Regions from separate parts of the Salipaludibacillus agaradhaerens genome, predicted to be linked through region 1. Evidence: riboswitches for the same ligand, from Rfam matches in the RefSeq annotation. Region 1 holds a riboswitch; the other holds the start of a gene.

Region 1 (7,191 bases):
TGGAAAGCTGGACCGGCTCCTTGAATACTTGGAAGAAGCAAGAGATGCCGGGAAACGTATCGTGCTTTTTAGCCAGTTTACCCAAATGCTTGCTATTATGAAAAAGCATCTAAATAAAAGTGGTTGGGACTATCATTACTTAGATGGATCAACGCCTTCTAATGAACGAGTTGAGCTAGCAGAGAGGTTTAATCGAGGAGAAAAAGATTTATTTCTCGTGTCATTAAAAGCTGGTGGCACAGGGCTTAACTTGACAGGAGGGGACACGGTCATTCTTTTTGACTCTTGGTGGAACCCTGCTGTAGAGGAACAGGCAGCAGATCGTGTTTACCGATTTGGACAAAAGCGTGTCGTACATGTGACCAAAATGGTTACGACAGGGACGATTGAAGAAAAAATTCATCAATTACAAGAAAAAAAGCGGCATCTACTTGATCGCGTCATTCAGCCTGGAGAAACAATGATGTCATCACTAGGTAAAGAAGATATTGAAGAATTGCTAGGTTTATCTTAAAAAGGGATGGTTATTTTAGTTGATATATGGTAAACTTAACAAGTTGAAAAAATTTCAGAAGGATTCATCCTTTTCTCAGTAGGTTAAAATAGGATAACGCATGCAGCTTGTCCGTTTAAAAAACGTATGAGCTGCATTTTTAAGGTTAAAATAAATACAATCGCTCTGACGGTAAAGTATGAATTAAAAGGAGATAAAAGCATTTGGCACGTTTTAAAGATTTAAACATTGAAGAAACGATTTTGAAATCCATTGAAAAAATGGGGTTTACTGATGCAACCCCTATTCAGGAAAAAGTTATTCCAGCTGCAAAGGATGGCCGCGATGTCATCGGACAAGCTCAAACAGGAACAGGAAAAACAGTAGCTTTTGGGATTCCTTTACTGGAATCGGTCATACCACAGCAACGTCATCCACAAGGTCTTGTATTAGCTCCGACGAGAGAATTGGCTATTCAAGTATCAGAGGAATTGAACAAGCTCGGTCGCGAGAAAGGTGTAAGTTCTCTTGCTATTTATGGCGGTCAGGAGATTTCCAAACAAATCCGAGGACTTAAAAAACGCCCTGAAATCATTGTAGGGACACCAGGACGTTTTATGGATCATATGCGCCGTAAGACGATTCGTCCAGAGTATATCAATACGGTTGTCCTTGATGAAGCGGATGAAATGCTGAGTATGGGATTCATTGAAGATATCGAGACGATTTTAAAAGAAGTCCCTGAAGATAGACGGACGATGCTATTTTCAGCAACGATGCCTGCAAGGCTGAAAAATGTCATAGCATCATTTATGACCGATCCTGTTAACGTAACGGTTAAATCAAAAGAAGTAACTGTTGAGAATATTGAGCAACGCTACGTTGTGGTTAACGAAAAACAAAAATTCGATGCGCTCTGTCATTTACTGGATATTGATCCGCCTGAATTGGCAATCGTCTTCGGACGTACGAAGCGACGAGTTGACGAAGTCGCTGAGTCACTAGGGATTCGTGGTTTTGCGGCTGAAGGCCTCCATGGTGATATGAAGCAAGAGCGTCGTGATGCGGTCATCCGTAAGTTTAAACGAGGCGCTATCGAAATTCTTGTTGCGACAGATGTAGCTGCAAGAGGGCTCGATGTGAATAACGTCTCACACGTGTTTAACTTTGATTTACCACAAGACTCTGAAAGCTATGTCCATCGTATCGGTCGTACAGGACGTGCAGGTAAGAGTGGTATAGCATTTAGTTTTGTCACACCGAAAGAGCGAGATCACTTAAAAGTCATTGAAAAAACAACGAAAAAACCGATGAAGCAACAAGGGGTACCGACATATGAGGAAGCATTAGCAGGTCGCCAAGATAGATCTGTCAATCATTTGCAGAATTCACTTCGAAAAGGAGATTTTGAACATCTTCTCGGAGCAGCAAAATCACTTTTAGAAGAACATGACCCTGAAACACTCGTAGCTGCGGCATTAAAAACGATGACGAAGGAACCGGATCAAACGCCTGTTCATATTACTGGTGAAGCACCTGTTCGTTCTAAACGTCGTAACTCAGGACCACAAGGCGGAAATAAAAGCCAGGGTGGTTATCGAGGTGGGTCACGTCAGAGAAATGACCGTGGACGCCGTGGTGGAAAAGGCCGTGGAACTGGTGGATCTGGCGGATCTGGTGGTTCTGATGCAAAAGTAAAATCTTTGTCTTTCAAAAAGAAAAAGTAACATCTTATTTGAAGGTGTTTATTAGAGTGTGTTAAAGGGGCGATTGTCCTTTTAACACACTCTTTTTTTGATCTTTAAAATGTTTTAGGGGGTCTCGATGTTTCAGCGATGTGATCAATCTCCTCTTTGTGATTTACTAATTAGCCAAAAAAATTGGAATTTTAAAATTAATTTTAATTATTTGTTGATTTATTATCTGAGTATGTTACACTCGTTAATAACTTACCAAACTTCATATGATTCTTATCCAGAGAGGTGGAGGGACTGACCCTATGAGACCTCGGCAACCAGTACGTTCGTACACGGTGCCAATTTCAGAGGAATGCTTAGCATTTCAAAGATGAGAGAGACGTGATCTGCATTTAATACTGCTATCAACCCCTTTTCTCATCTAAATTATTAGTGAGAGAAGGGGTTTTTTACGATGGTATAACGTTCCTCAATGTAATGGTACGATTAGAAACTAGCTTCTGACCTCTCGTTTATTGAGGACGTCCTAAGCCTGTTTTCTTATAAAAACTTCATAGTCGTGAGATAGGTTCATTTAGCGTTTAATACGCTGAATGATTAAAAGGGAATCTGGTGTAAATCCAGAACGGTCCCGCCACTGTAAGTCAAGAGTGAATATGACCAAGTCACTGGAAGTCAATATCTTATTCTGGGAAGACCATATTCATGATGAGAGACGAGTCAGGAGACCTGCCTATTATCACAACACTGTTATCCTACGGGGAAATAGGGAGGTGTTAAATATCTAAGACATGTAATAGGATATTTTTAACCTTTTCAATGGTAAAAATATCCTTTTTAATTTAGGAAGGAACAACTCACTTTTAAAGGAGGAAATGAAGATGGCACTAAAAACAAGTCAATTAGGATATCCACGTATAGGGGAACAACGAGAATGGAAGCGGACGCTTGAAGCTTATTGGAAAGGGGAACGCTCAAAGGAACGATTTTACGAGGAAATGAAACAGATTCGTTTATCTCATTTACAAAAGCAACGTGATGCATATGTTGATTATATACCAGTTGGAGATTTTAGCTTTTATGATCATGTGCTGGATACGGCACTCATGTTTAACGTCATTCCAGAGCGGTTTGCAAAATCACCAGCAGACCCTTTAGATACTTATTTTGCTATGGCAAGAGGTAGTGATGATGGGGAAGCATGCGAAATGACGAAATGGTTTGATACAAATTATCACTACATTGTGCCGGAATTTCATCGAGGCTGGGTACCTAAAGTAACGACCAACTATACCCTTCAAGCATATGAAGAAGCGAAGAAAGAGTTAGGAATTGAAGCCAAGCCTGTGCTTATAGGACCATTTACATTTTTGAAGTTATCAAAGGGTTATACAAACAATGAATTTCCACAGTTGGCAGAAAAATTAGTTCCGTTGTATGAACAAGTCATATCAGAACTGTATCAAGCTGGCGCTTCACTTATCCAATTAGATGAGCCATCACTTGTTACCACATTATCAGAAGGAGATATTGAGCAGCTGAAAGGAATTTACCGTGAATTAGCTGAGAAACTTCCAGAAGTTAGCTTGTTGCTCCAAACGTATTTCGGTTCAATTGATCATTTTGAGCAAATTGTCTCACTTCCTGTTAAAGGGATTGGACTAGATTTTATTCATGATAAAGGTGTGAATTTACAAGCAATTAAAGCTCATGGGTTTCCAGAAGGCAAATTATTAGGCGCTGGTATCATTGATGGCCGTAATATTTGGAAAACAGATGTACGTGATGCGTTGTCTCTCTTAACAGAGCTACAAGAAGTTGTTCCCTCTGAACACTTACTTGTTCAGCCATCGTCGAGTTTATTACATGTGCCAGTTACATTAAAATATGAAACGAAATTAGATCAAGAACTCCTTAACGGTTTGTCGTATGCCGAGGAAAAATTGTATGAATTACACTTGTTAAAAACGATAAGCAATCATCCAACAGATGAAGCGGCGAAACAAACGTTTGAAGAGTATCAACAGTCAGTTGACACGTTTAAGCATGCCCCATTTAGAAAACTAACAGACATTTCAACTGACTCGGACTTGCCTACTGAACGAACGCATACGTATGAAGAGAGAAAAGAATTACAAGAAAAGAAATGGCACCTTCCGTTTTTACCAACGACAACGATTGGGAGTTTCCCCCAGACACGTGATGTGAAGCGAACACGTACTGAATGGCGTCGGGGAGAGCTTGATGATGACACATATGACACTTTCGTTAAGGGGAAAATTGAAAAGTGGATTACGATCCAAGAAGAAGTGGGACTAGACGTGTTTGTACACGGTGAATTCGAACGGAATGATATGGTCGAGTATTTCGGTGAAAAGCTGAATGGCTTTGCCGTAACACAAAATGGCTGGGTGCAATCATACGGCTCCCGTTGTGTAAAACCTCCGGTGGTTTATGGGAATGTGAGCTTTGAAAAACCAATGACGGTGAAAGAGACGAAATTTGCTCAATCATTGACGAAAAAGCCGGTAAAAGGAATGCTCACAGGACCTGTCACCATTTTAAACTGGTCATTCGTTCGCAATGATATACCTAATCGAGACGTCACAAGGCAAATCGCAAAAGCTTTAGTAGAAGAGGTGAAGGCCCTTGAACAAGCAGGGATCGAGATGATTCAAATGGATGAACCGGCGTTGAGAGAAGGATTGCCATTAAAGAAACATGAGCAACAAGCATACTTAGATTGGGCAGTTGAAGCGTTTAGATTGGCAACTGCTCAAGTAAAACCAACGACACAAATTCATACTCATATGTGCTACTGTGAGTTTCATGACATCATTGATTCCATTAAAGCATTAGACGCTGATGTTATTTCTATAGAGACGTCCCGCAGTCACGGTGAACTCATTGAGACATTTAAAACGAATGTCTATGATAAAGGGATCGGTTTAGGTGTTTACGATATTCATAGTCCTCAAATTCCAAATGTTGAGAAGATGTTAAATGTGATTAAACAAGCATTGAATGTTTTACCAGCACAAGCCTTTTGGGTGAACCCAGATTGTGGATTGAAAACGCGAACAGAAGAGCAAACAATTGCAGCGTTGAAAAATATGGTGACAGCTACGAAGAAAGTAAGAGAAGAATGGAAGGTTTCCCAATAAACGAGCTTTCTATGAAACAAACGTTTAGCAACGGATGAGCTTTTTATCCGACGTCCTCACTTATCAAGACTCCCCTACGGCACATCGAGATTCTTTCTCTAGCTTTAGGGGAGTTTATTTATCACAGATAACCGACCGTAAAACTCTCGGCTCAAAATAGGGAGGAGAGATTAACTATATATGCGGGGATAACGGACGCTCATATCCTGATTGACTCAACTATCAATCAGTGGAAGAAGAACGAAAACTCCCACTTTTAAAGGTTCGTTTTATGTCTATCGTCTGGAATCGTCAAAAATAGTTGGTGATTGACGGGGGACCGTGATCCGCTTTTCACATGACCAAATTAAAGAGAAGTTCAGCAAGTGATAGGCCTGAGGGATGAACTAGACAGTGAAAAAGGTGTTTTCTCAGCTAGTCGAAAATAATATGTTGATTCCCCATATGGGATCGTGAGAATGCGCTTTTATCGGTTGGGGGATCAGGTTAAGAACCCGATCTGAGAAATAGGCGGAGAAAATACTCTTAAATAGTCATTGGCAATGGAAATAGCTTAAATAGACGGAGAAATTCCGCCTATTGACTCGGAAAATCTGAAATTGGCTTGTTTTGCTTTGCATAATCGGAAAATTTCCCCCTATATACCCCAATATGAGGTCTTTTCTGCATCTAACCGGAAAATATCCGCTTATTTTACTTTCGCTAATGACCTCATTTTGACAAGACTTCTTATCCACAAGTAAAGAGGAGGTGATTTAGTTTATAAAAAAGGTACGTAAACGAGGTTTTTTATTAATGACAAGCCAGGATGTCACACGTCTTTTTTGTCACTCATGTTATCTCGTTTTAAAGTCCATTAAAGTTATGCAAAGAAAAAGGTCCTTTATAATGGATAAGTCAGGCGATAACCCTTCCAAATCCACCTTTAACCAGTTATCACCTTTTTTCAGCTCTGAACAACTAGAATGATTAAACTGAAAATGATGACATTATTTATGCGTGACTAGTGAGTTTCATAGACATATTTTATATATCATACTCCTCAAGAAATGTGAAGTTATCTAATGATAGGTTCAAGCGATTTAATTGTTTCAGGACTGCCTCTTGTTTTACCTTTCCATCTTCTTGAAATTCTTTTGGGTAGTTTTCTGGAGAACCGACTACCGCACCTTTTTCAATCCACTGTTTTCGGTATAATTGAAAAGCTGCCTCCCTCATGTCAACAGGTGTAACAATATAGCCTAAATCTACTTCATGATCTTCACTATATCCATATTCAAAATAACAACAAGGGCAAATATCATAAGAGGCTGAATGGCTATGGATCTCATATGGTGGGGCATCTAACCCATCGTATCCGCAAATTGGACAAATATAAGTTTTCATCTAATTCAGCTCCCTATTGATTATACTAATATGTTGTACCGTCAATTATTATTTTTGTGTTCTAACATTCGTTTAATAAATAGAGCTTCGTTTATCACAGCTAATCGTCCGTCAAACTGTCGGCTCAAAATAGAGAGAAGAGGTAACTCTATTTAGGCGGGTGATAACGGATGCTCAGTCCTGATTGAAGGTTTTATAAAAAGAAAAGAGCTTTAGATAAGCCCTTTTCTTAAGTCAGTTAAGCCATTCTCTATTGTTCCAAATCTTCAATCGCTTGCACTTCTTCACCAGTATCCATAAATGAGATGGTCACTTCATCACCGGGTTCAAGGAAAAGGGCTCTCGGGTAAGACGAAGCATTAACCGTGAAGATTCGATCTTCCCCTTCTAGAAGAAATCTGATCGTGACATTGTCTTCTTTATCCCATTTATAAATACGGTCAATTTCTGC
Region 2 (7,191 bases), 1.1 Mb from region 1:
AGCAAGTACCGTCATAAGGGCATTCAGACTTGAGTCTGTCAAATACTTAGATACATGCATCGCATAATCCGTTTGAATGCTGTCGAGAAAAGCGAGTAATCCCATGATTTTTTTAAAGGCATCTTCTTCTGTTTCAGATAATGAGGAAAATTGCTTCACATCTGAACTCATATTAATTTCAAAAGGTGTCCAAAAGTTACCTAGCATATTTTTGTATAGCGGATACGCCCATGAAAACCTGACATCATCCCAATTTAATACGTTTGAACTCTCACCAAGAATAATCCCAGTGGATGCATTAGGTGCCGTTACATCATATAATTTTCTTTCTGTTAATTTTGTCATTCTCTATTCCTCCCCAAATAACTCCCTTATTAGTATTCTCTTTAACTTGAGCAGCTTTCACAATCTTCAAGTTCACTTGATGTGGACCTGACATAGTAAGTCGTTTTTAAACCGTTTTTCCATGCACTCACATGTAACTCTAGTAATTCTTTAGCCCTGATATTATTCGTGACATATAGATTAAAGGACACGGATTGGTCAATATGTTTTTGCCTAGCTCCATTTTGTTTAATGCTCCAAAGTTGATCAATCGTATGAGCTGCTTTATAATACCACGTATTTTCTTTAGATAATCCAGGTGCTGTAACAGGAATTTTATAATTCTTTTTCTCTTCAGCATATTCCTTCTTAAAAATAGGATCGATTGATGCGGAAGATCCAGCAATAAGTGATGTACTTGAATTAGGAGCAACAGCTAAAAGATAGCCATTCCGTAACCCATTTTCACTGACGGCGTGTTGTAAGCTTGTCCAACGGTCACTCTTATAATCCCGTGAGGTAAAATATTCGCCCGTTTCATAGTCAGAGCCTTTAAACGCAGGATAGGCTCCTTTTTCTTTCGCCAGTTCCATACTTGCTTTCACTGTATAAAAATGAATATCTTCGTACAGTTCATCAGCATACTGCACAGCCTCTTCTGTTTCCCAAGCTATTTTTTTGTCGGCCAATAAGTGATGCCATCCAAACGTGCCTAATCCAATAGCGCGATATTTTTGATTCGTTATTTGTGCTTGTGGAACTTCAATCGTATTCAATTCAATCACGTTATCGAGCATGCGGACTTGTATGTTTATAAGCCTTTCAATGACATCATCCTTTACTGCTTTAGCCAGTGAAATAGAACTTAAATTACACACCACGTAATCTCCTGCTTGCTTTTTAGTAATAATCTCACCATCAGCACTAATTTCTTCTTGTACAGTAGTAGAGCTCATATTTTGCATAATTTCTGTACACAAATTAGAAGAGTAAATCATACCTTTATGTTTGTTAGGATTCATCCGATTAACGGTATCCCGATAAAACATATAAGGTGTGCCCGTTTCAAGTTGAGCGATCATAATGCGTTTCATAATGTCGATGGCAGGAACACGCTCTGATGAAAGGTCTTCATTCGCTACACATTGTTCATAATGCTCACGGAAACTCCCCTTGCCTTGTTCTTCATCATAAAAATCCTCTAGAGAGAACCCCATAACTTCTCTAACTTCATGTGGATCAAACAAATGCCAGTCTTCACGCGCTTCAACTTTTTCCATAAATAAATCTGGAAGACACACACCAGTGAACAAATCATGCGTTCGTTGACGTTCATCACCATTATTTAATTTAGCGTCTAGAAAAGGAAAAATATCTTTATGCCAAACATCTAAGTAAACCGCAATAGCACCTTGTCTTTGACCTAATTGATCTACGCTAACAGCTGTATTGTTTAACTGCTTCATCCATGGTAACACGCCTGAGGATGTTCCTTTAAACCCTTTAATAGATGACCCTCTCGCTCTAATTTTACCTAGATAAATACCTAAGCCTCCGCCATTTTTACTCACTGTAGCGGCATCTGTATTACTATCGAAAATACCTCGTAAACTATCATCGACTGTGTCAATAAAACAACTTGACAACTGTCCGTGTGTTTTTCCAGCATTCGCTAACGTCGGTGTTGCCACAGTCATATAGAGATTAGACAGGGCCCAGTAAGCTTCTTTAACAAGGTCAAGTCGCTTAGCTTCAGCTTCGTTTTTCATAAGGCTCATAGCAATTACCATGAATCGCTCTTGTGGCAATTCAAGTAAACGGCCATCGTGAGAACGAGCCAGATAACGATCAGCTAATGTTTTGAGTCCAATATATGTAAAGAGCTGATCTTTAGTTTCATCTATCCAGCTTTCCATCAGTGCATAATCTTCTGTTGTGTAAACGTTGAGAAGCTCTTTTTGATAAAAACCATCATTTACAAGCTTTGTAATTAATGAACCGAATTGTTCATAAGCAGGAATACCTCGATTGTTCGCTATTTCCTCTTTAAGCTGCAAAGAATATAAGTTTGCCGCAACGAATGTCCAATCGGATTCCTCAGCTGTAAGCTGATCTAACGCTGCAGTAATAAGGGCTGTTTTGTCATTGTGCAATTCAATTCGTCTTAAATACGGCTCCCATGTTAAATGAGGAAATCGATTTTGCAAGACGTTGTTAACGTGATGTTCATTTGTCTTTTGTGCTATCCCTTGTGTCATTTTTGTCATCCTTCCATCAATCAAATTAGTCATTAAAAAAACCCTCCCAGTCGGGAAGGTGTTAAAACGGCAGAGTGCGTCAGCTAAAAGCGACATTGTTCACGATAGTTAACAAATCGCTACTAGGATCTTCTACCGTTTCAAACACTCACCCCCCGAAGGTCAGAAACTTGAGAAAAACAGGCAGGTCTCCTGACTTATGCCTCATCCTTTATGAGCCTTCCCATATTAGACTATTTAAAAATAATCTTCAACAGTGGTCTCTCATATCGTCAGCAAATTACAGTTGCGGGGACAGTTCCGGACTTGCACCGGATTCCCTTTCAAGCTCGATTAACAAGCACCTGTTTTTCTTAATTTAATATCATATATACCATATATAGATTTATTTTTCGGTGAACCATCTATATGATGATGTTACTAGCATAACGTTATTTGCTAAAAGATGCAATCTTTTTTTCTTATTAAAACGTCTTGATTATTTTATCTGATTCTAGTAAAATACCGGACTTGTGAGTATTTAAAAGGTTAGGCTGCTTAATTAATGTAGTAAAGTCTCATAAATTATAATGCCCTCTTCCAACTCATAGTCATTTATAGATTTAGCATGATGAAAGGAGTTTTATTATGTTTGCCCCTGCATCTTATATTACGAGGCAGGATAAAAATAAAGAAACACTACAAATCGAGTATGAAAAACTTGAATTCCAACTATTACGTATGCAAGAAAACCTGAAACAGATTGCAAAAAAATGGTCGATTCTCGGAATTGAACAAACAAAATTAGGAAAGTGGACGATTATTTATGCTTCCGATAACGGAGAAGTATGTAAAATTATGGCACACGATTGTGAAACGCCATTTAATGGAACCTGGGACTTCTCGATTCACGCTTCTTACAAAGAAGATTTTCATATTCAAATAGATGATATAAGAGGTGAGCAAAATCAAGGCTTTGGCTCTGTATGTATGTCGTATTTTAAACAATATATAGAAGAGCAAAATATGCGTAAAATTTCAGGCTATATCTCACCGAGAGATTGGGACCATCTCGAGCGTTTACTTCATTTTTATAAAAAACATGACTTTACCGTTTCTGTCGATTATGAAAATCAGCAAGGTACTATCGATTGGCAGCCTTTTTAGCCTTTTATTCTATTACGTTATGAAAGGCCCTCTTTAAGACAGTGAGGGCCTTTCTATCACTTACACCGTTAATCGTCTCTATCTATGTGATCGTAGCCTAAGGATGCCAGTTTTGTTAGTAATTGCTCATAATAGTTATCTGACAATCTTCCTTTTGCCCCTCTCAAGATTTCTTCCCCATAATGACGTGGTGGGCAAGTCTCAGCTTGTTTATTAATGACGGTAAATGTTAAGACATCTTGATGAAGAACACCGTTTATCTCCACTTTAACAAAAGTAGCACGATAACTGCCAGTAAAGACACCTTCTCTAGAAAATAAATAGTCAATGGCCTCCTTTGGTAATGTGTAGATAATTCCCTCAACAGAGGAGGAAGGGTCTTCTGTTTCAACGATATCTGCTCTAGACCCATCTTCTCTGTGGAGCGTATAACACATACTATACCCTGTTAGTTTACCTGTCTCGACTCGCTGAGAAAAAGGTGTTAACATACCTGCTTTTTCAATACGTTCTGTGTCCATACATGAACCGTAAGCAAAATACTTAACCTCAGTAAAGTTATTAAACCATTGATGTACTCTCCAATCTTGGAAATGGATTTCGTTAGTAAGTGATATTTCGTGCTGATGATCTAACGTATAGATCCATCCCTCAATAATACTTATGTCTGTTTCAATCGGTAACTTTACGCGATTATATAAATTATCAGGTCGCCCTTCACTATATCCTTCTAATCTATCTAATTGTTTCAGGGTCCACGGACTGACAGCATAAAGTTCTCCATAAACCCACTTTTCCCCTTTTTCGATATAAGCTGGATAACCATTCCCAGTGTCATATAACGAGCCCCTTACCCGCGCTTGGTTGAATAGCTTCACTGAATTTTTTAGATAATGATAATTACTGTCTCCTTCACGTAACGTACCGTAAACAAACACGACAGATGAATGTCCAAGCATAAAATCCCCCTCCAAAAAAGCTATCAATCTTTTATATCTCCTCGTTCAGTTGACATAATATAATTATCGTAAATTAATAATTAAGCATGTTCTATAATCTCTATTCGTTTAATAGATAATTCTTGCAATTTTTTTGCATGACGCTTATTGTCTTCGCGAAGGCTAGTTAAAGTTGCCGCAACGAAGCTGATTGTTTTCTCAATTTGATCTGCAGCTTGAGAAATCTTATCGTGCACTAACCAATCTACAATCAGCCCATCAAAGAAATAATCTGCAAAAGTTAACATGTCTCCAATTGTCAGCTCAATGTTTAGTTGGTTTTGAATGTCTAACAATTCTTCTTTAAAATGTCTAAGTTGAACTTCTGCATCATGAATTTTTTCTTTTGCACCATCTACATGATTATGCTTGATCGCTGTTGTGATAAAACCGCCTCCAATCATATCAACTGTCGACCAGTTTTTAGCTTTATCAAAAGAAACAGCTGCCTCTTTAAGTGTTTTAAGAGCTTTATCCCCTGCCGCTAACGCTTCTTCATACTCCACTAACATACTAGAAAGGTCTGCCTCTTTTTCCGTTATCTTAAATAATTCCTCGCTCCATATGCTCCCCTCATCGTGGATTAAGTTTTCTTTTCTATCAAACAAGTTTTCATAGTCTATCCCTGCGTTTATGACCCCTTTTAACCTGTTTGAGTAGTCACTATGTTCTTTTTTTAACTCTTGTAACTTTTGATTAGCATCTTGGTAATTCAATTTAGCAGTGATAACTTCCTGCTCTCTTTTATGCAGTTTTTCTTGTTTATTACCAATCAATGTAGAAAAAATATTTTCTATAGAAAAATGGTGTAGCTTTTCTACGTCCTCTTTTTCTTCAGTTAGCCTCTGCGACAATTCTGCTACCTTCTGTTCTTTTATATGTATCTGATCGTTCAATCTTTCTAAATGGTGTGACCACTTCTCTTTTTTTCGTAACTTTTCTTTTACTTCCATTATCTCTTCGTTTAAACTCTTCATCTTCATCCCTCCCTTATATAGTTACGAGCTTGTCATGTCATTCGTTTCACGAAAAGGAGGCTTAATCTTTAATATTTTATGTACCACTCTATGGGGCGTGCTGTAAAGTAAAAAACTTCTGTGGATGGTCCACAGAAGTTTTTTGTGAGGATTTAAACACCTTTATAGGCTAAACGATAGATCTCTGCTAATTCAGTCACGAGTGGCAACTTAGGATTAGCTGTTGTACATTGATCTTCAAATGCTCTGTCAGCAAGTAAATCAACTTTCGCTTCAAAATCTTTTTTATCTATTCCGCATGCTTCGATACTCATTGGAATATTGAGTTCTTTTGCTAATTTTATGATAGCTTGTGCAAGACTTTCCACACCTAGCTCTGTATCTTTAGCTGGCAATCCAAGCATTCTAGCAATTTCCGCATAACGCTCATCAGCTCGGAAGTGATTATACTTAGGGAAGCTAGTAAATTTAGTCGGTTTTTTAGCATTATAACGAATAACGTGTGGCATTAAAATAGTGTTAGCACGTCCATGTGCAATATGGAACTCTGCCCCTAATTTATGGGCTAAGCTGTGATTAATACCTAAGAAAGCATTCGCAAACGCCATACCGGCAATTGTTGAAGCGTTATGCATTTTTTCACGTGCTAACTCATCATTACCATTTTTGTATGCTTTAGGTAGGTATTCGAACACCAGTTGAATAGCTTTCATCGCCAGGCCATCAGTATAATCATTAGCCATCACAGAAACATAAGATTCAATAGCATGAGTGAGAACATCCATACCTGTATCGGCAGTCACTGAAGGTGGAACTGTTTTAACGTAGATCGGATCAATGATTGCCACATCTGGCGTTAACTCATAATCAGCTAACGGATACTTGACGTTATTCTCTTTATCAGTAATAACTGAGAAAGATGTTACCTCAGAACCTGTACCTGAAGTAGTCGGTATTGCAACAAACTGGGCTTTATTGCCTAGCTTAGGATATTTAAATACACGTTTACGAATATCTAAGAATTTTTGTTTAAGGCCATGGAACTCCAAATCTGGATGCTCATAGAAAACCCACATACCTTTTGCAGCATCCATCGCTGAACCTCCGCCAAGGGTGATAATGACATCTGGCTCGAATGCTCTCATTCTTTCTGCCCCTGCCATAACGGTTTCGATAGATGGATCTGGTTCTACGTCAGAGAACACATCGTATTGAACTTTATCTTGTCGTTTATTTAAATAATAAAGAACTTTATCAACATAACCTACTTTCACCATCATTGGGTCAGTAATTATCATCGCTCGTGAGATGTTAGGCATTTTTTCTAAATATTGAGTCGCATTTTTTTCGAAATACACTTTTGGTGGAATTTTAAACCATTGCATATTATTTTTTCTCTTCCCTATTTTTTTGACGTTTACAAGATTAACTGTTCCAACATTTTGAGAGACAGAGTTTCTACCATATGAACCACAACCTAACGTTAAA

What was found. Region 1 has a riboswitch for cobalamin ahead of metE (5-methyltetrahydropteroyltriglutamate--homocysteine S-methyltransferase). Riboswitches for the same ligand answer to the same signal wherever they lie in the genome.
Region 2: linked by a shared signal. The riboswitch ahead of BK581_RS02525 (ribonucleoside-diphosphate reductase subunit alpha) and the one ahead of metE (5-methyltetrahydropteroyltriglutamate--homocysteine S-methyltransferase) in region 1 are both predicted to bind cobalamin.

What each region holds. Positions count from the first base shown of each region.
Region 1 is NZ_KV917378.1:1,602,182-1,609,372, reverse strand. It holds gene BK581_RS07750 (DEAD/DEAH box helicase) at 1-514, shown strand, start outside; gene BK581_RS07745 (DEAD/DEAH box helicase) at 718-2,220, shown strand; SAM riboswitch class I at 2,461-2,567, shown strand; cobalamin riboswitch at 2,740-2,941, shown strand; gene metE (5-methyltetrahydropteroyltriglutamate--homocysteine S-methyltransferase) at 3,066-5,354, shown strand; gene BK581_RS07735 (hypothetical protein) at 6,381-6,740, opposite strand; gene BK581_RS07730 (hypothetical protein) at 6,991-7,191, opposite strand, start outside.
Region 2 is NZ_KV917378.1:537,336-544,526, reverse strand. It holds gene BK581_RS02530 (ribonucleotide-diphosphate reductase subunit beta) at 1-345, opposite strand, end outside; gene BK581_RS02525 (ribonucleoside-diphosphate reductase subunit alpha) at 387-2,582, opposite strand; cobalamin riboswitch at 2,748-2,945, opposite strand; gene BK581_RS02520 (hypothetical protein) at 3,210-3,728, shown strand; gene BK581_RS02515 (gamma-glutamylcyclotransferase) at 3,797-4,687, opposite strand; gene BK581_RS02510 (AAA family ATPase) at 4,768-5,703, opposite strand; gene adhE (bifunctional acetaldehyde-CoA/alcohol dehydrogenase) at 5,856-7,191, opposite strand, start outside.